2 regions of the Paenibacillus sp. V4I5 genome follow, and region 2 is predicted to be linked to the other one. Evidence: predicted binding sites of a transcription regulator. Region 2 holds the regulator's gene; the other holds the start of a gene.
The links. The regulator CtsR, encoded in region 2, represses protease genes until heat stress. The targets are predictions, from matches to a motif close to ATGGTCAATAAAGGTCAAACA.
Positions count from the first base shown of each region.

Region 1: the regulator CtsR is predicted to act here: its motif matches at 4,927-4,947, upstream of clpP (ATP-dependent Clp endopeptidase proteolytic subunit ClpP).

Region 1 is NZ_JAUSZB010000002.1:4,891,183-4,907,045, reverse strand. It holds gene gpmI (2,3-bisphosphoglycerate-independent phosphoglycerate mutase) at 1-234, opposite strand, end outside; gene tpiA (triose-phosphate isomerase) at 236-988, opposite strand; gene QFZ78_RS24420 (phosphoglycerate kinase) at 1,059-2,240, opposite strand; gene gap (type I glyceraldehyde-3-phosphate dehydrogenase) at 2,363-3,370, opposite strand; gene QFZ78_RS24410 (sugar-binding transcriptional regulator) at 3,456-4,478, opposite strand; tRNA gene QFZ78_RS24405 (tRNA-Arg) at 4,783-4,854, shown strand; gene clpP (ATP-dependent Clp endopeptidase proteolytic subunit ClpP) at 5,086-5,667, shown strand; gene QFZ78_RS24395 (copper amine oxidase N-terminal domain-containing protein) at 5,869-7,638, opposite strand; gene QFZ78_RS24390 (HPr family phosphocarrier protein) at 7,851-8,120, opposite strand; gene whiA (DNA-binding protein WhiA) at 8,268-9,200, opposite strand; gene QFZ78_RS24380 (gluconeogenesis factor YvcK family protein) at 9,206-10,189, opposite strand; gene rapZ (RNase adapter RapZ) at 10,221-11,108, opposite strand; gene QFZ78_RS24370 (ROK family glucokinase) at 11,185-12,132, opposite strand; gene trxB (thioredoxin-disulfide reductase) at 12,363-13,310, opposite strand; gene QFZ78_RS24360 (tetratricopeptide repeat protein) at 13,454-15,190, opposite strand; gene QFZ78_RS24355 (ribose-phosphate diphosphokinase) at 15,501-15,863, opposite strand, start outside.
Region 2 is NZ_JAUSZB010000002.1:4,250,197-4,266,059, forward strand. It holds gene gltX (glutamate--tRNA ligase) at 1-1,215, opposite strand, end outside; gene ispF (2-C-methyl-D-erythritol 2,4-cyclodiphosphate synthase) at 1,247-1,732, opposite strand; gene ispD (2-C-methyl-D-erythritol 4-phosphate cytidylyltransferase) at 1,729-2,433, opposite strand; gene QFZ78_RS21340 (PIN/TRAM domain-containing protein) at 2,617-3,684, opposite strand; gene QFZ78_RS21345 (hypothetical protein) at 3,840-4,235, shown strand; gene pssA (CDP-diacylglycerol--serine O-phosphatidyltransferase) at 4,311-5,060, opposite strand; partial or broken gene disA (DNA integrity scanning diadenylate cyclase DisA) at 5,181-6,261, opposite strand; partial or broken gene QFZ78_RS21360 (DNA repair protein RadA) at 6,302-6,487, opposite strand; gene radA (DNA repair protein RadA) at 6,975-8,405, opposite strand; gene clpC (ATP-dependent protease ATP-binding subunit ClpC) at 8,889-11,330, opposite strand; gene mcsB (protein-arginine kinase McsB) at 11,391-12,410, opposite strand; gene mcsA (protein-arginine kinase activator protein McsA) at 12,476-12,988, opposite strand; gene QFZ78_RS21385 (CtsR family transcriptional regulator) at 13,002-13,463, opposite strand; rRNA gene rrf (5S ribosomal RNA) at 13,692-13,808, opposite strand; rRNA gene QFZ78_RS21395 (23S ribosomal RNA) at 13,877-15,863, opposite strand, start outside.

The DNA.
Region 1 (15,863 bases), 640 kb from region 2:
CTGATAAACGATACGGCCTGCGCCAATGTTCAGGTGTCCTACTTCAGAATTCCCCATCTGGCCTTCTGGCAAACCTACGGCCTCACCGCAAGCGGTAAGGGTTGTATGTGGATAACTCGACCAGTAACGGTCGTAGTTAGGCTTTTTGGCATGAGCAACCGCATTCCCCTGCTCTTCCGAGCGGAGTCCGAAGCCATCGAGAATGATGAGTGCTACCGGTTTCGGTCTCGACATGTTACTTCGCCCCCTGGACAAGCTGGATGTAGGAAGCTGGCTCTAAGCTCGCTCCGCCTACAAGTGCTCCATCAATGTCAGGCTGTGCCATGTACTCAGCAATGTTGTTCGGCTTCACGCTGCCGCCATATTGAATGCGAACTGCATCTGCTACGGACGCGCCGTATAGACCGCTCACAAGTTGACGGATGTAGCCGATGACGTCTTGTGCATCTTCAGCAGTGGAAGATTTACCTGTACCAATAGCCCAGATTGGCTCATAAGCGATAACAACTTGTGCTGCTTGTTCTGCACTAAGGCCAGCAAAAGCTGCTTCTGTTTGCACTTTACAAACATCTTTCGTTTGACCCGCTTCGCGCTCTTCCAACTTTTCACCTACGCAAAGGATCGGAGTTAGGCCGTGTTTGAAAGCTGCAACGACTTTCTTATTCACGATTTCATCTGTCTCAGCGAAGTAAGCTCTACGCTCGGAGTGACCGATAATAACATACTCCACACCAAGATCCTTCAGCATAACGCCGCTGATTTCGCCTGTGTATGCGCCATTGTCTTCGAAATGCAAGTTTTGCGCACCTACGTGAACGTCAGTACCTTTCACAGCTTCAACCAAAGTAGGCAGATTCGTGAATGGGGAGCAAATTACGCTCTCAACGCCTTCTACTGTGCTGCCTTTTACTTCATTTACGAAGCTAATTGCTTCGGAAACAGTTTTGAACATTTTCCAGTTACCCGCGATAATCGGTTTTCTACTCATTGGATAGGCTCCTTAAAGTTATTCGTCAGAATAACTGACGGCGTAAGCATAAGCTTTTTCGTGAAAATCATTATTTATCGTTCAAGGCTACTACGCCTGGCAATGCTTTGCCTTCCATGAATTCCAAGGAAGCTCCGCCGCCTGTGGACATATGGTTCATTTGGTCAGCCAAGTGGAATTTCTCTGTTGCTGCAGCGGAATCGCCACCACCGATAACGGTATAACCCTCAGTAGTTGCACAAGCTTGTGCTACTTCACGTGTACCGTGGGAGAAAGGCTCGATTTCGAATACGCCCATCGGTCCGTTCCAAACAACCAGCTTGGATTTCGCGATAACGTCTGCGTAAAGCTCACGCGTTTTCGGTCCGATGTCAATGCCTTCCCAATCCGCAGGAATGCCGTCAACGTCAACGATTTGTGTGTTCGCATCTGCGCTGAATTTATCAGCGACAACGATATCAACTGGAATTAAGAAGTTAACGCCTTTTTCTTTGGCTTTCTCAATGAAGCTAAGCGCTAGGTCTAGTTTCTCGTTATCCACGAGGGATTTACCGATTTCGTGACCTTGTGCTTTCAGGAATGTATAGGACAGACCACCGCCAATAAGGACGTTATCTGCAATGTTCAGGAGGTTCTCAATGACAGCGATCTTGTCTTTCACTTTGGATCCGCCAACGATGGCTGTGAAAGGACGCTCTGGGTTGTTCAATGCTTTACCTAGAACATCAAGCTCTTTCTCCATCAATAAGCCGGAAACTGCTGGAATGAAGTGTGCGATTCCTTCCGTCGAAGCATGCGCACGGTGAGCAGCACCGAATGCATCATTAACGAACAGGTCTGCAAGCTCAGCAAAAGCTTTTGCGAGTTCTGGATCATTTTTCTCTTCACCTTCATTGAAACGAACGTTTTCAAGCAAGAGAACGTCACCATTTTCAAGAGCATCCACTTGCGCCTTCACGATTTCGCCAATCGATACATCCGCTTTAATCACGGATTGACCAAGTAATTCAGCCAACTTTGCGGCTACGGGCGTCAAACGCAATTCTTCCACGACTTGACCTTTCGGACGTCCGAAATGACTCGCAAGGATGACTTTCGCGCCTTTTTCTACTAAGAATTTAATCGTAGGCAGTGATTCTCTAATTCGTGTTTCGTCGGTGATTTGACCATTCTCTACAGGTACGTTGAAATCAACGCGAACAAATACTCTTTTACCAGCTACTTCAACATCGCGAACACTTTTCTTACTCATAGGTCAAAGCCTCCTGAACGTGTAGGGTATACTTGCGGCCAAGCTTTTATATGGGTAAATCGCACATAAAGAGGAGAATCTCTTCTCCCCTTCATGTGGTTTTTCATGTGATGTCTATGAAATTACAGACCTTTTTTAGCGATGAAAGCTACCAAGTCAACAACACGGTTGGAGTAGCCCCACTCGTTATCGTACCAGGAAACCACTTTCAGCATGTTGTCGCCAACTACCATTGTGGAAAGAGCATCGATTGTGGAGGAAGCTGGGTCACCATTGAAGTCGCTGGATACTAGCGCATCTTCTGTGTAGTTCAGAATGCCTTTAAGCGGGCCTTCGGAAGCTTGTTTCAGAGCTGCGTTTACTTCGTCAACTGTTACGTTAACTTTCAATTCAACTACCAAATCAGTAACGGATACGTTAGGTGTAGGAACACGCATAGCCATACCGTTCAATTTGCCTTTAAGTTCAGGAAGAACAAGACCGATTGCTTTTGCTGCACCAGTGCTGGAAGGAATGATGTTCTCAGCTGCTGCGCGAGCACGACGAAGATCTTTATGAGGAACGTCAAGCACGGATTGGTCATTTGTGTAAGAGTGAACAGTTGTCATCATACCTTTTACGATACCGAAGCTATCGTTGATAACTTTCGCGAAAGGAGCCAGACAGTTTGTCGTACAAGAAGCGTTGGAGATAATTGTGTGAGCTGCTGGATCGTATTTATCTTCGTTAACACCAAGTACGATTGTGATATCTTCGTCGGAAGCTGGAGCGGAAATGATAACTTTCTTAGCTCCGCCTTTCAAGTGAAGGGATGCTTTTTCTTTAGCTGTGAAAATACCAGTAGATTCGATAACGATTTCTGCGCCTACAGATGCCCAAGGCAAGTTCCCAGGGTCACGCTCAGCAAAAACTTTGATGGAACGACCGTTAACGATCAATTCGCCTTCACCAGCTTCAACTGTAGCGTCTAGTTTACCGTGAGTTGTGTCATATTTGAGCAAATGAGCCAATGTTTTAACGTCAGTCAAATCGTTTACTGCAACGATCTGTACTTCTGAGTTGTTCAAAGCTGCGCGAAATACGTTACGACCAATACGTCCGAAACCGTTAATACCTACTTTTGTTGTCATAGCCAATTCCTCCTAAGATTAAATAAATAATTATATTTCAAAACGCAGCTGATGAAGGCATACGTTATGATGTCTTTCGTCTTCATTAAACATGCTTCATAATTTCCAAAGCTGCTGCCTCATCGGTCACAAGAACATCTTCCTGTCCATGACGAAGCACGGAAGCTATTGCTTCCCCTTTACTCTTCCCGCCGGCTACACCAATGACGACTTCAATACGCTGAAGATCCTCCAGACGAAGTCCTACGGTTGGCATCTTGTGAACCACATTGCCTTGGCGGTCAAAATAGTACCCTAACGCCTCTGCGAGAGCACCTTCGGCTTCCAGACTGCGTGTCGTCTCCGCGTCGACCTTACGTCTGCGTGCCATGACCATAGCATCCCCGATACCGTGTACAACGATGCGACAACTGCGAACTGCGTCAACAACTTCTTGAATTTGCGGATCTTGGATAAGCGATTGGTACGCTTCCTCCCCGAGATGATCCGGTACATGCAGCAATCGGTATTTACCGCCTGTTTTCTTGGCCATAATAGAAGCAATGGTATTCGCCTGCATATCCACACTCTCACCAAGTCCACCGCGAGCAGGTACGAACCAGCTGCCTTTCATGGAAGAGGATATCGCCAGGTTATTGGCAATCTGCGCCATCGTAGATCCGCCGGTTACAGCGATGATATCATCTTTGGACACATACTTGCGGAGTGCTGCTGCACCTGCACGTCCTAGCTCCTTCTTCGTAAATACCGAAGTGTCGGAGTCTCCCGGAACAACAATCACTTGCGAGATGCTGTACGACTTAGCAATGCTTTCCTCCAAGTCCGTCAATCCAAAAGCCATCTTAATGATGGGCTGCATGTCTTCAAGCAATTGACGGCCGGACTCTGTAATCTTCATCCCTGTGGCATCCGATTCGAGAAGTCCAAGCTCCTTAAGGAAATCAACTTCCCCGCGCAGCACGCGTTCAGTCATATCGAGTGAAGAAGCTAACGTTCTACGTCCGACAACACCTGAGACTAAGATATGATGAAGAATCGAGTACCGCTTCTTCATGATGTCCATGAGATCCGGCAAGAGCTGTTTCTGAATGTCAAGTATTTCTCTCATATGACGACTTATAACGCTCCTGATCCGTCGATGGACGTTTTATGTCCCGGGTATACATTTTGCGTCCCACCCGGGCGAAAAAAAAGTTCCTTGCACAATTCACACATCAGAAAGTTGAATTCACTGAAGATTGTTAAGCGTGAATGTTTTCTGATAACTTACTTTTTCATTATAACCAATAATCTTTCCAGATTCAACATTTGTTCAAACATTTTTCACTAATCTGGGCTGAAAGGGCTTACTGTCTTGCTTTTTCTGGGCGTCTGACATATAATAACCCTTGCTTCACTTTTTAACTTTTTATGCGCCCGTGGTCCAATGGATATGACGTAGGCCTCCGAAGCCTGAGATAAAGGTTCGATTCCTTTCGGGCGCGTTCATAAGAATTTCAGCAGAATCAGCAGCAGAATGGCCAAAATCAGCATTGTTGCTGATTTTTTTTGTTGTTAGTTTGACCTTTCTTGACCTTCAGAGGTTTTTTCGTTATCATACTTGTAGATACTGTAAACAGTATGTACAAAGGAGATCAATTTCATAATTCAATGATGACATTGACTCCAAGCATCAATCTTTTAAACCATGTACCCACCCCAAGGAGGTCATTCTCATGAGTTTTATTCCTATGGTCGTCGAACAGGACGCGCGCGGTGAAAGAGGGTATGACATCTACTCTCGCTTGCTGAAGGACCGCATTATTTTCTTAGGCACGGGTGTCAACGATGTTGTGGCGAATTCCATCATTGCTCAGCTACTTTTCTTGGCCGCACAAGATCCTGATAAAGATATCTCGCTTTACATCAACAGCCCTGGCGGTTCCATTACAGCCGGTATGGCCATCTTTGACACGATGCAGTTCATTAAGCCAGACGTATCCACGATCTGCGTTGGTATGGCGGCTTCCATGGGGGCATTCCTCCTCACAGCAGGTGCCAAAGGCAAACGCTATGCTTTGCCAAACAGTGAAGTCATGATTCACCAACCACTAGGTGGTGCTGAAGGTCAAGCCTCAGACATCGAAATCCGCGCTAAGCGTATTTTGAAAATGAGAGACAACCTGAACAAAATCCTAGCAGAGCGCACGGGTCAAACTTTCGAGCGCATTGAAAAGGATACAGACCGGGACAATTTCATGAGTGCTGCGGAAGCGGCCGAATACGGACTCATCGATAAAGTCATCGAGCGCGTCTAATTTGTAGAATAAAAACCAGCCTGCATGATTGCTCAAACGAGCGGCCGTGCGGCTGGTTTTTTTACGCCTCGTATGGAACCCTATTCGTCACTTTCCACTCCTCACAGCTGCCGTAAACTCATAAACATAAAAATAAAAGCCCCCCGAAGTACTAGTGTTATTAACTAGTCTCCGAAGGCTCCTATCTTTTCAAACTTTTTTTTATTTTTTATCTTCCAGCGGATAGAAAATCAGGTCAATCGGGAAAGCCGAGCCTGCCGGAGGCGTGAACTCGATGTCCAGCGCATCTTCCGTACCCGTTGTACGAGCGAGCACTTGCATTCCGTCAAATGCTGTGATGACACCGGAATATGGTACCGGAATGATCTCACCGTTTATTTTGAACGGTCCTTTGAACACGCCGCCTTTGGCCATAATCATTACAGCCATTTTGCGCGGCTTATCCGCATGGATTTTATAGACTACGCCATAATTACCGCCGTTCTCGACATTCTGCTTCCGCATCACGTCATACCCTTTAACGAACGGATCTGTCTTGTTATCCCCGATCGTTAGTACCGACGTTTTTGTGAAGCTTGTGGCGTCTATATCCCATTTAATCTCCGATATCGGGAACGTCCCTCGTACATGGCCTGTGAAGCCCAATAACGGAAGCTCTTGTGCAATCGTTGGCGTCAGCATGCGATCCGTTACACCGAATGAGATTTGCAGCTCACCGTCTGTTTCCACATCGTAAAATAAGTTCACACCCTGCCCCGGATAAAAGTCCGGAAGCTTCGCATACACGTAAGTCTCATGAGGAGGAACCGTCAGTTCGTCCGTGTATACATTGCCTAAAAGGAAGTCAACTGACGCTTCACTACCGATCAAATTCGCATAAACGGAAGGATATACCTCTCCTTTGTTCGTTGTCTTGATTTTAACCGGTTTATCCGAGTTATTCGTTGCGAATATGGCCATGGTCATCTTTTGCTTCGTACCATTGATGTGATCGGCATACAGTCGTGCCTTACCATTGATGTTGTCGCGGTACAAAATACCACTCTCAAAAAACTCTTCCGGACTGTCACTCACTAGAAGCGTACGTCCTGGAACCTCAGTTACTTTCTTAGGCAAAAGAGGCATCTCATTGAAATGAGCCCAAATCGTGCCCCAGTCCGACTTGATGAAACCACCAACCGGCTTCGTATAAATCGGGTATTCCACTTCAGTCAAATAGGGTTCGTTAACTACCGTTACAAAGCTCTTGAACAATTTACTTACATGCCCGTGACGATCTTTAACTGTCAAAGTAACCGGATATTTACCTGGTTTGAAAAAAGCTTCCTGATTGCCTGCCCAATCATAGGACGCAATACCTTCCGCATCGGGATCATAGCTTAGATCAAGATACTTCACAGGCTCTCCAAGACGGTATGTAGGCTTCGCTGTTGTAAACTTGGCTACCGGTCTGGAATTGCTATCCTGGTCAATGTAGATGCCCTCAGGCGACTTAAAGTGTACGATTTCCACTCGACGGAGTTCGTTGTTATATTTATACTTCGCGCCCATATAGTCTGCCAACCAAGTAAGCTTCACCAGAAGCTTCCCATTTACGATCGCAGCAACCGTGTCGAAAGGTGTATCTACCCCATTAGTCGTCACTGTCTTATGATCAACATCGAGAACAATGTCGTAACCCGGAGGAGTCATCTGTATGGTCCGTGAAGCATCATTCCACTCCACCTTGAAACCCATCGTATCCCCAAGAAACTTAGCAGGTACGAATGTACTGCCATTGATAATCGTAGACGGAGACTCCAAATGGATTTGCTCCTCATTCACGAACGCTTCTGACTTATCGATATAAAGTAAAATGAAGGACGAGCTTGTCGATACCGCATGAGCTGCCGGAGCTACGATCGTACTAGCAAGAAACACGATCAACGCAAGCAGGAGGGTAACCTCTTTTTTTAGCGAATTCAATTTCATTCTCTTCTCTGGCTCCTTTAACATTTGAATGCAGCACGGTGGAAATGGCAAATAGCCCTTTCCTTCGTTGACCACGTTCATTAGACGTCGACAAGAGAAAAAGGTTGCTAATTTCCCTAATTGTTAACAAATTTGACACTTATTAAACTTCGCTGTACGGTACGGCCACTTCACTCGCAAAAAAGCCTCCTCGAAAGGAAGCTTTTGAAGGATTATTGGTTTTCCAATTCTTCCTTGCTGACTAATGTGACTAAAGCGTTTACAGCCTGCTCGGCGTCCGAACCTTCTGCACTTATGAAGACTTCGGTCCCTGTACTGATCGCAAGACTCATAATTCCCATGATGCTTTTCGCATTCACTTTCTTTTCATCTTTCTCAACAAAGATCTCAGATGAAAATTTATTCGCCTCTTGAACAAACAATGCCGCAGGTCTGGCATGAAGTCCTGTTCTCAACTTCACAACGACTGGACGTCTGGACATGGAACTAATTCCCCCTAATATGGAGCTTATATGAATTACTATTGATAACAGTGCTTTACCTATGTTTTAACATTATAGCATTTTTCCCTGAAGTACACTAGAAAAAATGAGAAAAACTTATAGATGCACTGTACAGGGCCTTCTTATCTACGAATTCCGCTGTTTTTCAGCCAATTCATCGATTTTTCGTAGACGATGATTGACGCCAGATTTGCTTACACTGCCCTTAAGCATGTCGCCAACCTCCTTGAGATTCAGATCGGGATGCTGAAGTCTAATCTCGGCAACCTCTCTTAGCTTCTCAGGCAAGCTATCCAGTCCGACCTCCCTTTGCAGGAGACGGATATTTTCGATCTGTCTAACAGCTGCACCAATCGTCTTGTTGAGGTTCGCTGTTTCACAATTGACAATACGATTTACCGAGTTACGCATATCCTTCATAATTCGGACATCTTCAAAGCGCAGAAGCGCTTGATGTGCGCCAATGATACTTAGAAACTCGATAATCTTCTCGCCTTCCTTGATATACAAGACGAACCCTTTTTTGCGTTCGATGCAGCGGGCATTCAAGTCGAATTTGTTCGCAAGCTGCGATAACGCCTTGCAATGCTCCTCGTAAATCGAGGCAATCTCGAGATGGTAAGAAGAACCCTCGGGGTTATTTACCGAGCCTCCAGCCATGAATGCCCCACGAAGATAGGCCCGTTTGCAGCAGTTGCCTCGAATGATCTCTTTGTTAATTCCCGTGGTGAAGATGAAGCCTTCGGAAACAATTTTCAGATCACTGAGCAGCTCCTGGACCTGACCAGGAACTCTAACAATGTACACGTTATTCTTCTTCAAACGCATTTTTTTACGCACGAGCAGCTCGGTGTGCAATTTGTACGTCTTTTTGATGAGCGTGTATATCCGTCTAGCAATAGCTGCATTTTCGGTTGAAATATCAAGTACGACGCGTTGGCTGGTTAACTGCACAGATCCATTCATTCGAATCAATGCCGACAGCTCCGCTTTTTCACAACATGCTTCCGCATCTGTAATTAGCGTCAATTCTTTTTTGGTTGTTGCCGCAAAGGACAAGGGACTCACTTCTTCCTTAACATCCAGCTTTCGACGAGCTGATAAATATGGTCACTCAATTTCTCTGCATCATGACGAAGGTAGGTACGAAATAGCACGAGTCGATCAGCGATAATCCGATACCCTCTCTTCGTGACTTCTTCTAGGTCCAAATGAACCGCTTTCGAACCCTTTTCCGCATATCTCGCCTGGACTTGCGGAGGGATTTCCCCATTATTCACAATCACATAGTCAAACAAATGTTGGCCCAAGTGATCATAAATGGCATCCAGATGATCGCTGACTGAGTAGTCGTCGGTTTCGCCTGGCTGTGTCATCACATTGCAGATGAACAACTTTACAGCATTCGATTTAACAATCTCTTCCGCGATCCCAGGGACAAGTAGATTCGGCAGCAAGCTGGTATATAAACTGCCGGGGCCGCATAATATAGCATCCGCTTCGCGTATAGCTTGAACGGCTTCAGCTAGCGGTGTCACGTTGGCTGGCTCGATGAATACACGCTTGATGCGTCCATCCGCTTTTGGAATCTTGGACTCGCCTACGACTAAGGTACCATCTTCCATGATCGCTTTCAACACGATAGCTTGATTCGATGCGGGAAGCACCCGGCCTCTGACAGCAAATACCCGATTCATCTCCTGAACCGCAGTGACAAAGTCACCTGTAATATCCGTAAGAGCTGCTAGTATTAGATTTCCCAGACTGTGTCCAGCTAAACCTGTACCCACCTGAAATCTATATTGCAAAATAAGCGACAACAAGGGCTCGACATCAGCAAGGGCCGTTAGCACGCTGCGAATGTCACCTGGAGGCGGCATCTGCAATTCATTCCGGAGAATACCAGAGCTTCCTCCATCATCGGCTACCGTCACAATGGCTGTAATATCAACCGGCTTCTCCTTCAATCCTCTAAGCATAACCGAAAGACCTGTTCCACCGCCAATAACGACTATTCTGGGCTTGCGTTGTAATTCAACATGTTCCATACTTCTTTCACCCTCTTAATCGTAGGACTGCTTATACACGGTCCCGCTCGGCATCTCGATGACTCAGACGCACGGTTTCGGTTTCGCTGTTCCCCATCACCTTACCGAGATATTCAGTGATGGCGACGGATCGATGTTTACCTCCAGTGCAACCTATGCCAACAACAACCTGACTCTTGCCTTCTTTTTTATATTGAGGCATTAAGAAATTTAGCATATCGAGCAGCTTATTCAGGAACTCTTGCGTTTCGCTCCACTTCATCACGTAGTCATACACATCAGGATCTTGACCTGTTTGTGGACGAAGCTGTTCTACATAGTGTGGATTTGGCAAGAAGCGAACATCGAAGATTAAATCAGCATCAATAGGGACACCATACTTAAATCCGAAGGAGATTACATTTATAGATATGCGGTTTGTTTCCAAATTGGTAAACCGGGAAATAATTCTTTCTTTGAGCTGCACCGGCTTAAGCGTGCTTGTGTCAATAACCTGTGTGGCTAGGCCTTTCAGCTCTTCCAGCAGTTTACGCTCAAGACCAATACCTTCAAGCGGCGCTCCATCGGGAGCTAGCGGGTGACGGCGGCGACTTTCCTTATAACGCTGTACTAGCGTCGCATCGGTAGCATCTAGGAATAGAATTTCATAACTAAGCGTGTAATTCTCTTGAATATAACGAAGCGACTCCTGAAGTGCAGTGAAAAATTCACGCCCTCGCAAATCAATCACCAGTGCCACTTTGCCGATTTTCCCCATCGACTGCTCGATCAACTCAGCAAATTTAGGAATCAGCACAGGAGGTAAATTATCGACGCAGAAGAATCCTAGATCCTCTAGACTCTGTACGGCAATCGTCTTACCTGCACCTGACATTCCTGTAATTATGACCAGTTTCGCTAAAGGGTGGTTTTCTTCCATGAATGACACCTTCCTTTGGAGTGCTTCTCGCAGGTCAACTCAGATCCGCTAACCATACGAACAGTACGTTTTACGTCTATCTTAAATTCAAACCAGCAGCGCCTACGATACCTGCGTCGTTACCGAGCGTTGCAGCAACGATCTCAACACCTTCTGAGGCTGTCTCTGGCGTGTATTTCTTAAAGGTTTCGCGAATCGGTTGGAATAAAATTTCCCCTGCTTTAGAAACACCACCACCGATAATGAATCGTTTCGGGTTAACAATAACAGCCATCGCAGCCATCGAACGTCCAATATAATATGCAGCACGGTTCACGATGCGCAGAGATACTTCATCTCCGCTTTTGGCTGCATCGAAGACATGCTTCGCTTCAATCTTCTCATGAAGAGCTAATGACGTTTTCTCGCCGCGTTCGACCGCTTCATTGGCCATACGAACGATGCCTGTTGCCGACGAAACTGTTTCTAGACAACCCATTTGTCCACATCCACACTGAATCGCTTCAATGTCGGGCACAACGGACATATGACCAAGCTCTCCAGCCATACCCGTAGAACCTTGATAAATTTTCCCGTTAATAATAATACCACCGCCAACACCTGTTCCAAGCGTATAGCAAACCACATTTGGAATTCCTGCTCCGCTGCCTGCCCAAGCTTCGCCTAAAGCAGCTACATTGGCATCGTTGTCAATCTTAACTGTTTTACCAAGAAATTCTTCCAACATCTTCTTCGCAGGGACATTATGCCATAGCAAATTTGGAGAGAATTTGACGAAGCCTTCCGGAATATCCATGAATCCGGCTAAACCTGCGCCAATACCAGCCACTTGCTCCCATTCAAACGGAGACTCTTCGACAACTTGGCGTACATACTGCGCAATTCGCTCAATTACAAAATCAGAACCATTCTCCGCGCCTGTAGGGCCTTCAAACGTTTGCAGCAGCTTCCCCTGCTCGTCGCAGATACCCACTTTGATATTCGTACCGCCTAAATCTACACCGATATAAATCTGATCTGACATTGCAAGGTCACCTCATGAATATTCATATAATTTTCGGATATTTTCCGGGGTCCCCGCAAAGTAATTGGAATATGCTTCGAAGGCTATGCGTCACTTTGTGGGGTTTACTTATGCTCCTGTTCCAACTATAAGTCAAGCCTGTGAACTGGTCAAGATTCAACAGCTCCCAAAGAAATGAGAAAACGTGGAGAGATTAGCCCTCCACGTTTGCTGTAAAGACTCCAGACCACTTACAGCGACTGGCTCCAATCGTGTACGATGTTGCCTTCTAGGAACTTTTCAGCTTCCAGGGCAGCTGCGCATCCACTTCCTGCCGCTGTAATCGCTTGGCGATACTTCGTGTCTTGCACGTCACCACAAGCAAATACACCAGGGATATTCGTCTCCGTCGTGCCCGGCTTCACAATAATATAGCCTTGCTCATCCGTATCGATTTGTCCACCTAAGAACTTCGTATTCGGTGTATGGCCAATTGCTACAAAGATACCATCTGTTTCGATGATTTCATCTTCACCGGTTACGTTATTTTTGACCTTCAGGCCTGTTACACCTTTTTCACCAGCTATAACTTCAAGCGGTGTATTATTCAGTGCCCATTTCACTTTTTCGTTGCCGCGAGCACGGTCCTGCATAATCTTCGAAGCACGAAGCTCATCGCGACGGTGGACTAAGCGAACTTCAGATGCAAAGCGAGTAAGGAAATTCGCCTCTTCCATGGCGGAGTCACCGCCACCAACGACAACAATCTTTTTACCGCGGAAGAAGAATCCGTCACACGTTGCGCAAGTACTTACGCCGCGTCCGATGTTTTCTCTCTCATTGGTAATTCCTAGCAATCTGGCAGAAGCACCCGTGGAGATAATCAGTGTTTCTGTCTCGATCTCGCCAAGACCTTCAACTTGCAGTTTAAACGGACGATTCGTTAGCTCAACAGAGTTCACCCAACCGGTTTTGAATTCGGCGCCGAAACGTTCTGCTTGCTTACGCATATTCTCCATTAATTCAGGACCCATAATCCCTTCAGGGAAGCCGGGGAAGTTCTCTACTTCGGTAGTAGTGGTTAGCTGTCCGCCTGGCTCTGGCCCTTCAATAACGAGTGGGCTAAGGTTGGCGCGTGCTAAATAAATGGCTGCTGTTAGACCGGATGGTCCTGTTCCTACAACGACTGATTTGTACATATGGTTTCCCTCCTAGGTGCTTTCCTCAGGAAAGCTATCTACGTAAGCATCGCCTGCGTTTTGCTTCAGCAAGACAGCCCTCGTATGCTCCGCTTTATTTATGTATGAAAGCCAGGTCTTTCGACAAGGCAAAAGACTGGCTATCAAATACTCGTGAATTTGTTAAAAATAGCTTCCATTTTCTCACGCAAACCGCACGTGTCATCAATCAACTTTACATTGCGGCTTACTGTTGAGACTGTAACACCATAGCGTGTAGATACTTCCTGATAGGAAATAGCTCGGCGATGCATTTTGGCGATCAAATATTCTAACGCTGCCGCCCAGCCCTCGGATTTATGAATCTTAGGCACGCCTGGGTAGATCTTCGTCAGAAATTCAACCCATAGTATTTCCAAATCATACTGTTGAACCATATCGTAGCGCTTGTGCATATGGGAAAGCGCTGTTTCCATCACACTCTGCCATTTGGCATCCCAAATGGGCAAATGCGGCGAGTAAGGAGAGGCCTCTACCGTAATCTCTTGGTTCTCAAGATAGGCAGGAAGTGACTCTCGGATCCCCATGCTGCGAAGCACGAAAATCGCAACCCGTTTCAAATAGTCATCTTCTTGACGATCTAGGATGAAATCCTGCAAAGCATCTCTCACTTCATTATCAGCAATCAAGCCGAACGCTTGGATCACCTGCAGCTTCGTCTCGATATCACCATGGCGCAAAGCCCAGAAGAAAGAGGATCGCACCAACGGATCTTTCTTCAATTGATCTGGTATTCCTTGCGTGGATTTCTCCAACACCCTAAACTGCTCTTCAAAGGGCAGATGGTAATGATAGCTCCACGTTAACGGCCCTTCGACCTTCTCGCGTGAGCGCAGCTGCTCCAAGTAAAACTTGGAGATTTCGGCGCCGGGATCAAGCTTCTCAGCTTGCTTCCAATAGCGGTAAGCCTCGCCGAATCGACCGATATGGCTGGCTGCTACCGCTGCATAATGATAGAGGCATGGGTCTGCTGTGCCGTCTCCTGCTTTAAGCAGGCGCTTAAACAAGTGGTATGCCTTCTCATGCTCAGAAAGGATACCCATCGTTGTAGCAAGCTTGAACACATGATCCTGCTGAAAAGGAAATGTCTTGCAAAGTAGAGATGTTAGCTCAGCTAACTCCTCCTTGTTACCGAAATGCTGATGGAAAATGGCCATATTACATAGCGCATGCAGATTTCCGGCATCGATATCGAGCACCGCACGAATCGTTTCCATTGCCTTCTCAAACTGCCCCATATAGTAATAAGCAAGTGCCAGATTGTTGCGGGCAGCTGTGAAATCAGGCTGATTCTTCACCAATTTCTCTAACTGCCTCACAGCTTCGGCGAATTTCCCCTCTTCGAGAAGCGCACGGGCTTTATCATGCTCGAAGAGCCCTTCTCGACTCTTAATGCTAGTGAGAGGGGCGGGACGTTCAAGCTCGTAGCTCAGCATTTCCATCATTTCTTCGGATTCATCCATGAATTGACCTGTTGGGTCAGTTTCCAAATATCGAACCAACGCTTGTTCGGCCTGCTCGAAATTTTCCATGTTGGCATAGTTGTTTGCCATATAAAAGTGACATTCCGTCATCTCGGGATCGATCGTATCAAGGACATGCTGCAGAATTTGGTTCGACTCGTCATAATTGCCCATTTCGGAGAGAACTCCTGCGAGATTGCAGTGATTCACAGGGTTATCCTGCTCATACTCTGCAGCTCGCCGGAAATATTTCAATGCCTTATCATAATGAAACCGATCCAAAGATTGAACCGCTCTCTCGAAAAAGAATGCGGCATCCATGTTAATTGAGATAACTTTAGGCTTTGGCGCTTCGGACACACGCTTAATCTTTTCCATAGCAAGACACCTCCGGCAATTTGATTACACTCAAATTATACCATAGATCGCTTGGAAGCCAAAAACATAATCCGAAGGTAAGATCTGGTCTTGAATTTTTGCATTTGAACTTTGCCTTAGATCCTATTTCAATCGAGGCTTAAAAAGTCGGCTTTCAAAACCGAGAAGGTTGAACGAAATCCGAGGAACGAGGAACGGAGCGTAGGTGAGCCTACGTGAGTACCGCAGTTCCCGGATTTCGTTCAAGATTCGACGCCGAGCTACTTCCAGAGTAACCTTCGTTTTCAAAGGCGATTTTTTAAGCTTCCGCTTAAACGCCACCGTATTTGAATAGGGAGGATAGGGACCCACCTTCATTAATAATGCGAATCGCATCAGACAACAGCGGAGCTACTGAAAGCACATTGAATTTTTCCGAATGTCCTTCCGGAATCGCAATGGAGTCCGTAATGATAACTTCCTTAATGCTAGGGTGATCTAAACGCTGCAGGGCTGGTCCAGAGAACACAGGATGTGTCGCACAAATATATACGTCATGCGCTCCTCTTTCCTTCAGACTCTCAACAACGTTGACAATCGTCGTACCGGTATCAATCAGATCCTCGATAATGATCGGTGTACGTCCTGCAACATCGCCAATGACGTGGGTAATCACAGACTCATTGTGTTCTGG
Region 2 (15,863 bases):
CTCCTCTTTCAATACAGCAGAAGCTTCCTTATCGATAACCAGCTCTTCTTTGAAGAAAATACTCGATAGCTCGACGATCTCTGCCGCGAAACGCATTCTTTCTTGATTGAGGCCTACGAGTGCCGTTACCCACTCTTGCCCTGCTGCATCCAAATCACCTTGGATGTATCCAGCTTTTTGCAGATGAGGCACACTTAGCTCGACCACACGGGAGAGCGGGGCCTTTTTCAAATAAGCATTGTTCATCCAATTCAATTTATCCATATCAAACACAGCCGGACTTTTGGATACTCGATCCAAATCAAACTGGGCAATAAGTTCTTCCTTCGTGAACATTTCTTCTTCGCCGCCAGGAGACCAACCGAGCAGGGCAATGAAGTTAACGACAGCCTCCGGCAAATAGCCTAGCTCCCTGTACTGTTCAATAAATTGGATGATGGACTCATCGCGTTTACTCATTTTTTTGCGATCTGGATTCAAGATAAGCGCCAAATGAGCAAAGTCAGGTACAGGAAGTCCCAGTGCTTCGTACATGAGAATTTGTCTTGGTGTATTGGACAGATGTTCCTCACCGCGAATAACCAGATTGATTTTCATCAAATGATCATCGACAATGACAGCAAAATTATAGGTTGGAATGCCATCGGCACGCGCAATGATGAAATCGCCAATCCCATTGGATTCAAATTCAACATACTCACGCACCTTGTCCTTAAAGCCGATAATCCGGTCTTCCGGAACACGGAAACGAGTCGAAGGGATACGTCCCTCAGCTTGATAAGCAGAAACCTGCTCAGCGCTCAAATTACGGCATTTGCCAGAGTAACCACCCATCTCACCACGCGCCTCTTGCTCTGCCCGCTCCTGCTCCAAATCCGCTTCCGAGCAATAGCAATGGTAAGCATGGCCGCTCTGAACCAATTGATCGAGATACGTCTTATAAATATCCAGTCGTTCCATCTGACGATAAGGACCGTACGGCCCCCCGATATCAACGCTCTCATCCCACTCTAAACCAAGCCATCTTAGACCATTCAGCTGATCTTCAATTCCCGACTCTTTGTGACGCGTTTGATCCGTATCTTCAAAACGAACAACGAACGCACCGCCATGACGACGCGCCAATAAATAATCAAACAGTGCTGTACGAGCACCGCCAATATGTAAATGTCCAGTCGGACTAGGTGCATAACGCACACGTAAAGGCTGATTCATGTGTGTACCCTCTTCTCCCCAATAATACCTGCTATTCTAGCACATCTCGAATTAAACAAACAACCGATTGCGCAGCAATACCTTCGCCTCGACCCGTGAAACCAAGCTGTTCCGTCGTCGTAGCTTTCACATTGACTTGATCCGGCTTAGCATCTAGCGCAGCGGCAATAATTTCTACCATCTGCGGGATGTACGGCGCCATTTTGGGCTTCTGTGCAATGATGGTAGAGTCCGTATTCCCAAGGTGATAACCTTTGTCCTTAGCCAACTGCCAAACCTGCTTCAACAATTCCAGACTGTCCGCATCCTTGAACTCTGCAGCCGTATCCGGGAAATGCTTTCCGATATCGCCTAACCCTAGCGCGCCCAGAATAGCATCACTAATAGCGTGCAGCAGTACGTCGGCATCGGAATGACCGAGCAGCCCTTTTTCATAAGGAATTGTCACGCCTCCAATAATGCACTTGCGGCCTTCCACCAACTGATGAACATCAAATCCTTGTCCTACGCGAATCATAGCTGTCCCTCTCCCCTTACGTTGTGTAGTATCCACTCTGCCCATGGCAAATCTTCCGGTGTCGTAATCTTAATATTATAATAGTCCCCTTCGACCACATGCACCGTCGTTCCTATTCGTTCCACTAACATCGCATCGTCCGTCCCCATGAAATCATCCTGAAGAGCCCGTTCATGCGCTTCCTGTAGAAGGGAAAACCGAAAAGCTTGCGGCGTTTGGATCGCCCACAAGCTTCGTCTATCAGGTGTAGATTGAATTCGTTTCTCGGTATCTACGATTTTGATCGTATCCTTAACAGGAACAGCCAGCACAGCTGCATCCTGTTCTTGCGCTTTCACAAGGCAATCGAACACATGTTCTTTTTTCGCGAAAGGCCTAACACCGTCATGAACGAGCACCCACGCTGTATCCCTCTGTAAGGAGTCCAGCCCCCGTCTAACGGAATCTTGACGTTCGGCGCCTCCTGCTAGCACATGAGTGACCTTGGAAAGAGCATGGTCCTGTACAAAGCCTCTACAGCGATCTACATCAGTTCCCCCAACAACGAGAATGATTTCATCCACTTCATGTATGTTTTGAAATAATTGCAAGGTATGTACCAGAATTGGCTTGTGTCCCAGTTGTAAGTATTGTTTACTTTCAGCCGTTCCCATTCGCGAGCCCTTGCCCGCTGCCACGATGATAACTCCTAGCTTCCCCATATGACCTCCAACTAAGTGCTTTCTGATAGAAAGCTTTCTCGTAAGCATAGGCCCAAGGATAAACGACTCCGTCGTCCTTTTAGGACGAGCGGTTTGTCAAGGTTGATGCAAAGCAAAAGTATAAAACTTATACTTTCCCATCAACTAGTAAGAGCTATGTTACATCTCCTTATCATACTGGTTTTACTGTGCTTTTTCCAATAGTTTCGGTTTAGCGAAAATCATACGTCCCGCCGATGTCTGAAGGACACTTGTGACCATCACTTCGAGCGTCATCCCAATGAATTCGCGCCCGCCTTCCACCACGATCATCGTACCGTCGTCCAGATAAGCTACACCTTGTCCATGCTCCTTGCCATCCTTAATGACTTGAACTATGATTTCTTCACCAGGCAGGACAACAGGCTTCACTGCATTCGCGAGGTCGTTGATATTGAGCACCGAAACACCTTGCAGTTCACATACTTTGTTTAGATTGAAATCATTCGTAATCACTTTGCCTTGCAGTACTTTTGCAAGCCGGACTAGCTTGCTATCTACTTCAGATATTTCCTCGAAATCTCCTTCGTAAATGAGCACTTTCACTTCAAGTTCCTTTTGGATTTTGTTCAAAATGTCCAGACCGCGTCGACCGCGATTCCGCTTGAGTAAATCCGATGAATCGGCAATGTGCTGCAGCTCTTCCAAGACAAATTCCGGAATAACGAGGGTTCCCTCGATAAAGCCTGTTTTGCAAATATCAGCGATCCTGCCATCAATAATGACACTAGTATCGAGAATCTTATGCTCCTCATAAGGACGGTGTGTCTGCTTCTCCGGCCCTGTGGATCGGCTCTTTGCAATGATCTGAACCAGCTCTTCCCGCTTGCTGTAACCGATACGGAACCCCATTACAGCTAGTACGGCAGATACAATGAACGGTAAAAAAGGACCTGCCCACTTCACCTGCTCTAAAACAGGGAACACCAATACCGATATAAGCAGTCCAATGACTAATCCTAATGTACCTGAGAGTAAATCGGATACCGGGATATCCGCTACATTCTTTTCGCCTCTCATAAGCAGCTTCATTCCCTGACTAGCAACCCATGACGAAAGGAAGAACATACCTACTGCGCATAAACTATTAATCCAGATAACTTGTCCTGCTTCACTCATTAACGCTGTCTTTCGAAGGATTGAATCACTCCAACTATAACCTAAACTACCACCCATGATGGCCAAAATGATTTGTACCCATTTCCTCATCACAGATTCACCCCCTAAATCAAACTTGTTTTAAGCCTTATTACAATTATGTTCCAATTTCTCCAACGTTAATCACTTCTTTACATGGAAAATTGAAATATTAGAGGGCTTCCTTTATAATGAAATTGGAAGTTACCAACACACCCGAGGTGGATGGAATGAGCTCCTTGACTTTAAAGCAGTTTCAGGATCAAGTGTCCGAATTGTTACTCCGTCACCGAAGTCTGCTTGACGTCTTATCCAAGTTTCAACAGTCTGGCGCAGCTACTAATCGTTCCGTGGTCAAATCTATTACGGAATGTGGATGTATTCAGGTTCATGCAGCCAAGCAAGAGTATCATCCAGAGATGACTTTGGATGAGGCCAAGGATGTACTCGGTACTCATGTATCTGGTCACTTATGTGAACAATGCATTGAGGTCGTAAGTACGGAGCTGGGTAGAAATCTCTTCTATATGTCCGCACTTAGTAACATCCTAGACGTTAATTTGGAGCAAGTCGTTGAGAACGAATCGAAGAAATGCACAACACTGGGACTATTCAACATGTCATGAAGACGAAAAAAAAGCATTTATTTTCTCTCTGAATCATCAGAAGAAAATAAATGCTTTTTATTTTCGAAACCTGTGTTAAACGTCCGATTTCACTGAATTCGTGTCGTCCATGCCGCGTCTTTTGTTCTTTCTCCGGAGACGGATGAAGAACCCATCAACGTTTTTTTTTAGGCCATATAGCGCGTACGCTAATAGAGGTACGAAAATCATTTTAGAAATTGATTCCGGCCATTTGATAGCAATCAAAATAGCTACAGCAACGATAATTGGCGTAATCCAGATCGCTGCTTTCGGAATTCCAGCTTTTTTGAAGTTCGGATACTTCACTGTACTTACCATTAAGTAAGACAATAGAATTGTACTGACCAACAGAACATACACGTTAATTTCATTCACGAACAATGCTAGTGTACAAAGTACACCGCCTGCAGCTGGAATTGGCAAACCGATGAAATAACCAGGCGTACCGGCAACTACATTGAAACGAGCTAGACGAAGAGCTCCACAAATCGGGAAGATTGCGGTAACAATCCAAGCAAATGCAGGACTAATCACATTCGGATCATTAAATGCAACCACATACATGATAAATGCTGGTGCTACACCGAACGAAATGACATCGGACAGCGAATCTAACTCTTTACCAAACTCACTTTGTGCGTTCAAAGCTCTGGCTACACGTCCGTCAAGTCCATCAAGCAACATAGCGACAATGACGAGTACTGCTGCAATTCCATGCTCACCACTGAAAGCGAGAATAATTGACAGTACACCTAGGAATAAGTTCCCTACTGTAAAAAGACTGGGAATTGATTTCGTTAACATATGTTTTTGTCCACCTCTGGATTTACTATACCCTAATCTCGACTTAATAAAACCTCGACTGCATAAAACTGCCTCACCTTAACAAAACCTCAACAATGATACTTTATGATTGTATCTAGTTTAAATATGTCTGTCAATGAACACTTGTTCCTGAATTCTTTTGAGACCTTCCTTAATGGCGCGGGCTCTCACCTCTCCGATTCCGTCAACTTCATCCAATTCTTCAATAGTCGCCATCATCATGTGAGGCAGATAACCAAACTTTTCGACCAGATTGGCAATAATGATAGACGGCAGCCGCGGAATTTTCCCTAGAATTCGGAACCCTCGAGGGGACACCGGTTCTTCGGCAATAGAATTCGTATGCGGATATCCAAGCAATCGGATGATTTGGTGCGGCTCCAGCAGTTCATCCGAGGATAAACGCTTTAAGCCTGCTTGCATTTCTTTGACGCGGTCTTCCGATAAATCACGTACATAATCTTTTACGATCAAACGCGCTTCAAGTTCCGCATTCCCAACAAGTTCTTCAAGCTGCATGCTAATGAGGCGGCCTTCATTCCCTAACTCATTAATGTATCGATTAATCTCGGCCTTAATGCGCAGTACCATCTCAAACCTTGCAATGACATTGGTAACATCGTGCAATGTAACCAATTCCTCAAACTCGGATGCGCTTAGATTGGTCAGCGACTGATCCAGTACGACTTTGTAACGCTCCAATGTCTGGATCGCTTGATTCGCTTTAGTCAGGATAACACCAATATCTTATCAGCGCGTAACGCAAATTACCTTGGTAAAGTGTTATGACATTACGCCGCTGTGAAATCGAAACAACCAACTTATTTGTTTGCTTCGCAACACGTTCGGCTGTCCTATGCCTGATTCCCGTCTCCGATGATGAGATAGAGGAATCTGGGATTAATTGCGTGTTCGCATATAGGATGCGTTTGATGTCCTCACTGAGGATAATCGCGCCATCCATTTTGGCAAGTTCATATAAATAATTGGGGGAAAAATCACAATCTATGGAAAAACCGCCATCCACGATTTCCGTTACTTCTGTACTATATCCAACAACAATAAGTCCACCCGTCTTGGCGCGTAGGACATTCTCTAACCCATCACGGAACGGTGTACCAGGTGCTACCATTTGCAGCAGTTGGCTCATGACGTCTCGCTTTATCTCTTCTTTGCTCATCATTTTCCTCCTGAAGGCTTGCAGGTTGAATGACCACGAGTTAACCCAGCGCCGCTTTCAATGCCTCTGCTACCGTGTTCACTCCGATAATCTCCATACCGGACGGATGAGTCCATCCTTTCAAACTTTTCTCCGGCATAATTAATCTACGGAATCCGAGCTTTTCCGCTTCCTTCACACGTTGATCAATCCGGGATACACCGCTTACTTCTCCGGTCAACCAAATCGATTCTTGACTGCACGCCCAATTCTCAAAAAAATTCTTTTACACGATATAATAGACGATTGGATTAGACAGCATCCCAACCAATGCTCATAACATTTGAATAAACCATTTGAAGTATATCCAATGAGTCCCGTCTATAATATTCTTCTTAAAACAATCCCTCTACATATATAATACATTTCACATTCGAAAATCATGCTGCTTTGATCCAACCTAACACTCTTAATCCGAACTGTACTACTGGATGTAGTCCAGTTGCTAAATCCTTACAACTAAGTATAACGGAAAATTCATTCCTTTAAAAGAAGTTGTAAATAATGAAAGAATAGTTCTAATTTTCTTACAATAACCAGTTTAGTTTATAGCAGTTCGAAACTTTATCATTCAATTTAATGGTTCAAATTGGCAGGAGTCGATTGTGTAACTTCTTTATGTAGGTCACTCACCGTTTAACTTGAAGTCTTTTACGCTCAACAATAGCCGTTGACTAATTATCTTCCTCATCCCAAGGTGCTTTCTCCTCTTTGCCTTTAGAAGAAGTGCCAAATACAGAGTGGATGACTTGGCTCAATGTCTTACATGGGATTACCTTTATTGTAGAAAACGTAGTTGTGCTTTTCAATCCATTGAGCGCAACATAGACACGTTTGAAACCCATTCTTTCAAGTTCTCTAATTCTTAGTTCTAACGTAGGTACTTTTTTTAATTCGCCCGTTAATCCAATATCTGCGATAAATACAGTATCATTTGGTATACCTTGATTCTTGCAGGAAGATACAATGCTCATTATCGCGGCTAAATTTGATGATTGTTCTTTTAAACGGATACCGCCTGTCGTTTTAACAACCACGTTCTTATCATGAAGAGGGATATTGGCTCTTTGCTCCATGATGCTGATAAGTGTATTCACATGGTCCTTTTTTAAACACTCAGCAATCCGGCTTGGGTATGGCATGAACGTGGTTGATACCAAACTTTCTATTTCCAAAATGATAGGTCTTGTGCCTTCTTTAACGACTGTCAATGCACTTCCACTAACTACATCATTCTCGTCTCTTTGTGTCATAAAGAACTCTGAGGGATTATCAATAGGTGTCAATCCTTGCTCACCCATTGTGAAAAATCCAAGCTCTCCTGTGCTGGCGTAGCGATTTTTAGTCGAAAATAGCTGTTTTAGCTCCTCGCCTTCCTCCCCCTCGAGAACAAGAACAGCATCTACCAAGTGTTCTAATGCTCTTAATCCAGCTAATTCGTTATCTTTGGTCATCTGCCCAACCATTATAATGGCTCTTGGTCTTTGTGCATCTTTTGCGACCTTTAAGAGAGTATTCGCGCATTCCATCGTCTGCGTGGGTGAACCAGGTCTTTGCGGATATTCTTCTAATACAAAAGTTTGAATACTATCAATAATAATGAGGTCAGGGTCTACTTGGTCAATACAACCTAAGACATTATTCAAACTATTATCAGAATAAACCCAAACGTTTTTATGAATATCTTGCAAGACTCGTTCTGCTCTTCTCTTTATCTGACTATCACTTTCTTCACCTGAAGCATACAGCACTTTCAATCCTTGCTTTGCCACATCATCTGATATTTGCAATAAGAGTGTGGATTTTCCAGCACCTGGAACAGCCGTAATAATCGTAACAGAATCTTTAACGATTCCCCCTCCCATTACACGATTAAATTCATTGTACTTGGTAACAATCCTATCACTGTTTTGGGATACGGTATCTGTAAGACGGTTTATGATAACATTCTTCTTTTTGTTTATGCCCTTCTGACCACCACTAGGAGCGTTTATAACATCATCTTCTTCAAGGGTATTCCACTCACGACAACTACTGCACGAACCTTGCCATTTTGGATGCTCTTGACCACAACTGGTACATTTATATATGGTTTTCTTTTTCATAGTTAAGATTCACTTCCCCAATTAATCAAATAGTTTTATAAACTCTTCCAATAAATTAATTTTTTTCCAAAGGTTTCATTCTTTTCTCTATGTTCTTTATTCTTACTTTTATACTCAGCCAACTAGGTGATAACTGTTTGTTTATTTCTGCATCCAAGTTCTATCATACATTTTTTTATTCATTTCTAACATATTTATCAACATGGTTAATACCGTTTGAGATACATTATTTATTTTAACAAACTTTATTACGTTCAAAGTAGAAAAAGAGCTATTATCTGCTACATATTCAATGCCGTCGATAGACCGCTCTTCTTTGGCAAAACGGCAAGTTCTGTAAAAGATATTTTCCCATTTAGTCTCTTATCAGATTCAAAATATTTATGAATAATGTCAAACAGCTCAATTGATGAGGGCTGTGATAAATAAAAAGCATTTTGCTACATCCTAGGTAGGATGGAGCAAAATGCTTCTTTGCTTTCATTATTTTACGGTTACGCCTTCGCCCTTCAGGACAACAAGTTCGCCATCTTTCTCATCAATGGTTAAGGAGTCGCCTTTGGCAATGTTGCCTCTGAGCAGTTCCTCCGATAAGCGATCCTCAATATGCTTCTGGATGGCTCTGCGCAGCGGTCTCGCTCCGTAAGTCGGATCGAATCCTTCTTTGGCAAGGAACATCTTTGCTTTGTCTGTTAACAAGAAATCAACCTCTTGCTCCTTCAGACGTTTGCGAAGATCATCGGCCATCAGGGTGACAATTTGGGCAATATGTGCTTCATCCAAGGAGTGGAACACGATAATTTCATCAATACGGTTAAGAAACTCAGGACGGAAGCTTTTCTTGAGCTCGCCCATTACTTTATCCTTCATATTGGTGTAATCTCTACCTGCATCAACAGCAGCAGTAAAGCCAAGCGAAGAATTTTTCTTAATCATATCCGCGCCAACATTGGATGTCATAATAATCAATGTGTTACGGAAATCTACTGTGCGTCCTTTGGAATCAGTTAATCGACCATCTTCCAGCACTTGCAATAGAATATTGAACACTTCTGGATGTGCTTTCTCGATCTCATCGAGCAGTACAACCGAGTATGGCTTACGGCGTACTTTCTCCGTGAGTTGACCACCCTCTTCGTATCCAACGTAACCCGGAGGCGCCCCTACTAATCTAGAAGTCGAGTGCTTCTCCATGTATTCCGACATATCAATTCGGACTACCGCATTATCATCACCGAATAGTGATTCTGCTAATGCGCGTGCTAATTCGGTTTTACCAACACCCGTTGGTCCGAGGAATATGAAGGAGCCCATTGGACGCTTCGGATCTTTCAGACCTGCTCTAGCGCGGCGAATGGCACGGCTTACCGCTTTAACAGCTTCTTCTTGGCCAATGACACGCTCATGAAGAATATCTTCCATTTTGAGCAGACGCTCTGTTTCTTCTTCAGCAAGTTTACTTACCGGAATTCCTGTCCAGCTCGCCACAATTTGTGCGATATCATCTGGCGTTACTTCTGTGTCCAAACGACCTTGCTTCTCTTTCCAATCATTCTTCGTTGTATCCAGCTCTTCGCGAAGCTTCTGCTCCGTATCACGAAGTCCAGCTGCTTTCTCGAATTCTTGACTTTGAACCGCTGCATCTTTCTCCTTACGGATGTTATCTAGCTTGCTCTCAAGCTGTTTCAATGAAGGCGGTGTTGTGTAAGAACGTAGTCTTACTTTGGAGCTTGCCTCATCGATCAAATCGATTGCTTTATCCGGTAAGAAACGGTCCGTAATGTAACGATCGGAAAGTTTTACAGCTTCTTGGATCGCAGCATCCGTAATTTTCACACGGTGATGAGCTTCATAACGATCACGCAACCCATAAAGGATTTGAATAGCTTCTTCAGGAGATGGTTGATCTACTGTGATTGGTTGGAAACGACGCTCTAAAGCCGCATCTTTTTCAATATACTTGCGATATTCATCCAACGTTGTAGCACCAATACATTGCAGCTCGCCTCTAGCAAGCGCCGGTTTCAGGATGTTGGAGGCATCAATTGCACCTTCCGCTCCGCCAGCGCCAATCAAGGTGTGAAGCTCATCAATGAATAGTACGATGTTGCCCGCTTGACGAATTTCGTCCATGATCTTTTTGAGACGATCTTCGAACTCACCGCGATATTTGGTACCTGCTACAACAGAGCCCATATCGAGCGTCATTACCCTTTTATCCTTCAACGTTTCCGGAATTTCATTGTTAATAATTTTCTGTGCGAGGCCTTCAGCAATCGCTGTTTTACCAACGCCTGGTTCACCGATCAGCACCGGATTGTTTTTCGTTCTGCGGCTTAACACTTGAATGACACGCTCAATTTCTTTGCTGCGACCAATCACAGGATCCAGATGACCCTCTTTGGCATACGCCGTCAAATCTCTCGCTAAACCATCCAAAGTAGGTGTGTTCACATTCGGATTACTACCATGGCTTGGTGACACAGTTTCGCTGCTTCCAAGCAATTGAAGGACTTGTTGACGTGCTTTATTCAAAGAGACACCTAAGTTATTAAGGACTCTTGCAGCAACACCTTCTCCTTCGCGAATAAGCCCGAGTAGAATATGTTCAGTCCCCACATACGTGTGACCTAATTTTCTCGCTTCATCCATCGAAAGTTCAATAACCTTCTTCGCTCTAGGTGTATACGCAATGTTGGTAGGCTGTTCTTGTCCTCTGCCAATCAACGACTCAACTTCGTCTTGGATTTTCTCAAGACCTAAGCCCAAAGCAACGAGCGCTTTAGCGGCAATACCTTCTCCTTCACGAATAAGACCAAGTAAAATGTGCTCCGTACCAATATTGTTATGCCCTAAACGAACAGCTTCCTCTTGAGCAAGAGAGAGCACCTTTTGCGCACGTTCCGTAAATCTTCCAAACATCATAGAGAACACCTCCAAAATTAGTATATCTATAGAAATCCTAAAGGATGAATCTTATCTTTCTTAAACCCTACCAAATCTTTCGCGAATCAACTCAGCCCTGCGTATATCTCGCTCTTCGGCATTTAATTTCTCACCGGCATATTGTTGAAGAAAACCAGGCTGCGTCATCACCAACAGTTCATTCAAAACATTCGATGAAACGTTGTTGATAATTCCAAGGTCAATACCAAGTCTCACATCTGATAAACGCTGCGCGGCTTCTTTCGAATCCATGATTCCTGCATAAGACAGAATACCTAATGAACGGTTCACACGATCTATTATCCGCATTCGGGACTCTTGAATCAGCTTATGTCTCGCAGCACGTTCATGCTCTATAATTTGCCTTGCAACACTGTGTAAATTATCAATAATCTCATCTTCGGACTGGCCCAGCGTAATTTGATTCGATATTTGAAACAGATTTCCTAATGCTTCGCTGCCTTCCCCGTATAATCCTCTAACCGTCAACCCAACTTGCGTAACAGCTGATAAAATCCGATTGATTTGTTGGCTTAGCACTAGCGCCGGTAAATGCATCATCACCGAAGCGCGGATCCCGGTACCGACATTCGTAGGGCAGCTTGTTAAGTAGCCCCTCTTTTCGTCATACCCGTAATCCAGCTGTGTTTCAAAGATATCATCGATTTGGTTCGCCAAATCCCATACTTCTTTAATCTGAAAACCCGGACATAAACATTGTATGCGAAGATGATCCTCTTCGTTGATCATAATACTGATGGATTCATTTTCGCTTAAAATAACGGCGCCATTTCTGGACTCGTTAGCTAAATTAGGACTAATTAAATGCTTTTCTACCAGAACCATTCGCTCAAGCTCATTCAAATCCGATAGAGGAATGAGTGAAAAATTGCTTATCGTCTCCAACTCATCATTTTCAAGCACACCGGACAAATGTTCCAGTACTTCTTGTGATTGTTGATTAGTCGCTAGCATTGGATAGGGGTAGTCCCTAAGGTTACGAGCAATGCGGATCCGACTACTGATGACGATATCCGACTCAGGTCCTTCACCTTTCATCCACTCGCTCAATGCATCTGCTGTAAACCGCTGTAATGTCACTGGATTCACACCTCCTTACAAACTCACATACCCGCAATTTTCTTCTCAATTTCACGAATTTGATCACGAATCTTTGCAGCCTGTTCGAACTCTTCTTGTTCGATACAAGTCATCATATCCTTCTTGAGCGTATCAATTTCCCGCTTACATTGGATGATGCCGCCACTTCGCTTAGGCACTTTCCCAACGTGAACGATATTTCCATGCACCCTTTTAAAGAGAGGATCTAATTTTTCTGAAAAGCTTTGATAGCATGATCCGCAACCAAAACGTCCTAATTTACTAAATTGAGAATACGTAAGGCCACAGCTCTCACAACGGATCGCCTGAGACTTTGCAGCGGATAGAGATGACGGTTCGAAATCAAGTAATCCTGATAACAGATTGTGAATCGAAAATCCGTTGGAAGTTCCGGGAATCATTTCACCCTTCTCACGAGCGCAATTCTCACAAATGTGGAACTCGTTCTTGTCTCCATTCACAATCTTTGTAAAATGAAGAGTCGCCGGTCGTTTACCGCATTCCTGACAAATCATTTCATATGCCTCCTCATCTGCTAAGCAAGGATATCAGCATTGCTTTAAGAATCTTGGCCCGAATTTCATCGCGCAGCGGGAGCTTGAAGGTCAACACATCTCTCGAAATTGCTGCCCGAATCAGGTTAGCTTCTCGTGTTGAAATATAGTGGCCTTCCTGCAGTTGGTATACTAGTCCTTCTGAAGTAACTTGATCAATGTGTGTATGAATCGTGCGGAAAATGTGGTCTAAAATGGACCCGTGACTCTTGAGCTCGATTTTTTGGATACGAATGTATCCACCACCGCCGCGCTTGCTTTCCACAATGTAACCTTTTTCCAAGGTAAACCTTGTACTGATCACATAATTGATTTGGGAAGGCACACATTGGAACTGATCAGCTAAATCATTGCGTTGAATCTCAATGGCCCCTTCGGAACTCTGCTGCAGGACATGTTTTAAATACTGTTCAATAATTTCTGATACGTTGCGCATCAATTCGTCCTCCCAGATTGCCAGAAGTAAATTGACTTTGACTTTCTTTGACCTTAACTAGATTATAATCATTTCCTTTCTTTTTGACAAGTACTGCTCTCAAATCCAATCCTTAATGATCCGACAACCAAAAGTGAACCTTACTATTGTTGACCTTACCTACAGTTTTATTCGAAATAAAAACAAAAAAGCCTTCTTGAGATTTCTCTCAAAAAGGCTTTATCTTGTGCTTGGCAACGTTCTACTCTCCCAGAACCCTGCGGTTCAAGTACCATCGACGCTGGAGGGCTTAACGGTCGTGTTCGAGATGGGAACGCGTGGGTCCCCTCCGCCATCATCACCAAACAGTCAAAGCGTGTTTGCGCCTTGAAAACTAGATACGAAACTTGCGTAAAGTTAGAATTTTAGGTTTATTGGTTAAGCCCTCGACCGATTAGTATTCGTCAGCTGCATGCATTGCTGCACTTCCACCTCGAACCTATCAACCTCGTCGTCTACAAGGGGTCTTACATACTGGGAAATCTCATCTTGAGGGGGGCTTCGCGCTTAGATGCTTTCAGCGCTTATCCCCTCCGTACATAGCTACCCAGCGATGCCTCTGGCGAGACAACTGGTACACCAGCGGTACGTCCATCCCGGTCCTCTCGTACTAAGGACAGCTCCTCTCAAATTTCCTACGCCCGCGACAGATAGGGACCGAACTGTCTCACGACGTTCTGAACCCAGCTCGCGTACCGCTTTAATGGGCGAACAGCCCAACCCTTGGGACCTACTTCAGCCCCAGGATGCGATGAGCCGACATCGAGGTGCCAAACCTCCCCGTCGATGTGGACTCTTGGGGGAGATAAGCCTGTTATCCCCAGGGTAGCTTTTATCCGTTGAGCGATGGCCCTTCCATTCGGTACCACCGGATCACTAAGTCCGACTTTCGTCCCTGCTCGACTTGTAGGTCTCGCAGTCAAGCTCCCTTATGCCTTTGCACTCTGCGAATGATTTCCAACCATTCTGAGGGAACCTTTAAACGCCTCCGTTACATTTTAGGAGGCGACCGCCCCAGTCAAACTGCCCACCTGACACTGTCCCCATACCGGATCACGGTACTAGGTTAGAACTCCGATACGATCAGGGTGGTATCCCAACGATGCCTCCACCCAAGCTGGCGCTCAGGCTTCAAAGGCTCCCACCTATCCTGTACAGATCGTACCAAAGTCCAATATCAAGCTGCAGTAAAGCTCCATGGGGTCTTTCCGTCTTGTCGCGGGTAACCTGCATCTTCACAGGTATTAAAATTTCACCGGATCTCTCGTTGAGACAGCGCCCAAGTCGTTACGCCATTCGTGCGGGTCAGAATTTACCTGACAAGGAATTTCGCTACCTTAGGACCGTTATAGTTACGGCCGCCGTTTACTGGGGCTTCAATTCATAGCTTCGGGCTTGCGCCCTAACCACTCCTCTTAACCTTCCAGCACCGGGCAGGCGTCAGCCCGTATACTTCGCCTTGCGGCTTCGCACAGACCTGTGTTTTTGCTAAACAGTCGCTTGGGCCTTTTCACTGCGGCCCCCTCGGGCTATTCACCCTACCGAGGCACCCCTTCTCCCGAAGTTACGGGGTCATTTTGCCGAGTTCCTTAACGAGAGTTCTTCCGCGCGCCTTAGAATTCTCTTCTCACCCACCTGTGTCGGTTTGCGGTACGGGCACCTTCGCCTGGCTAGAAGCTTTTCTTGGCAGTGTGAACTCATGACCTTCGGTACTTAAATTTCCCTCCCCATCACAGCCCAGCCTTAACGATGTGCGGATTTGCCTACACATCAGCCTCACTGCTTGGACGAGCATCCATCAGCTCGCGTCACTATCCTTCTGCGTCACTCCATTGCTCATAACGGCTACGGTGGTACAGGAATTTCCACCTGTTGTCCATCGACTACGCCTTTCGGCCTCGCCTTAGGTCCCGACTTACCCTGAGCGGACGAGCCTTCCTCAGGAACCCTTAGGTTTTCGGCGGATCAGATTCTCACTGATCTTTTCGTTACTTATACCGGCATTCTCACTTGTATGCGCTCCACCTGTCCTTACGGTCAGAATTCTACGTACATACAACGCTCCCCTACCCATGCACTAAAGTGCAAGCCATAGCTTCGGTGGCGTGTTTAGCCCCGTTACATTTTCGGCGCAGAGTCACTCGACCAGTGAGCTATTACGCACTCTTTCAATGGTGGCTGCTTCTAAGCCAACATCCTGGTTGTCTGTGCAACTCCACATCCTTTCCCACTTAACACACACTTGGGGACCTTAGCTGATGGTCTGGGCTGTTTCCCTTTTGACAATGGATCTTAGCACTCACTGTCTGACTCCCGGATTTAAGTTTGTGGCATTCAGAGTTTGACTGGACTTGGTAACCC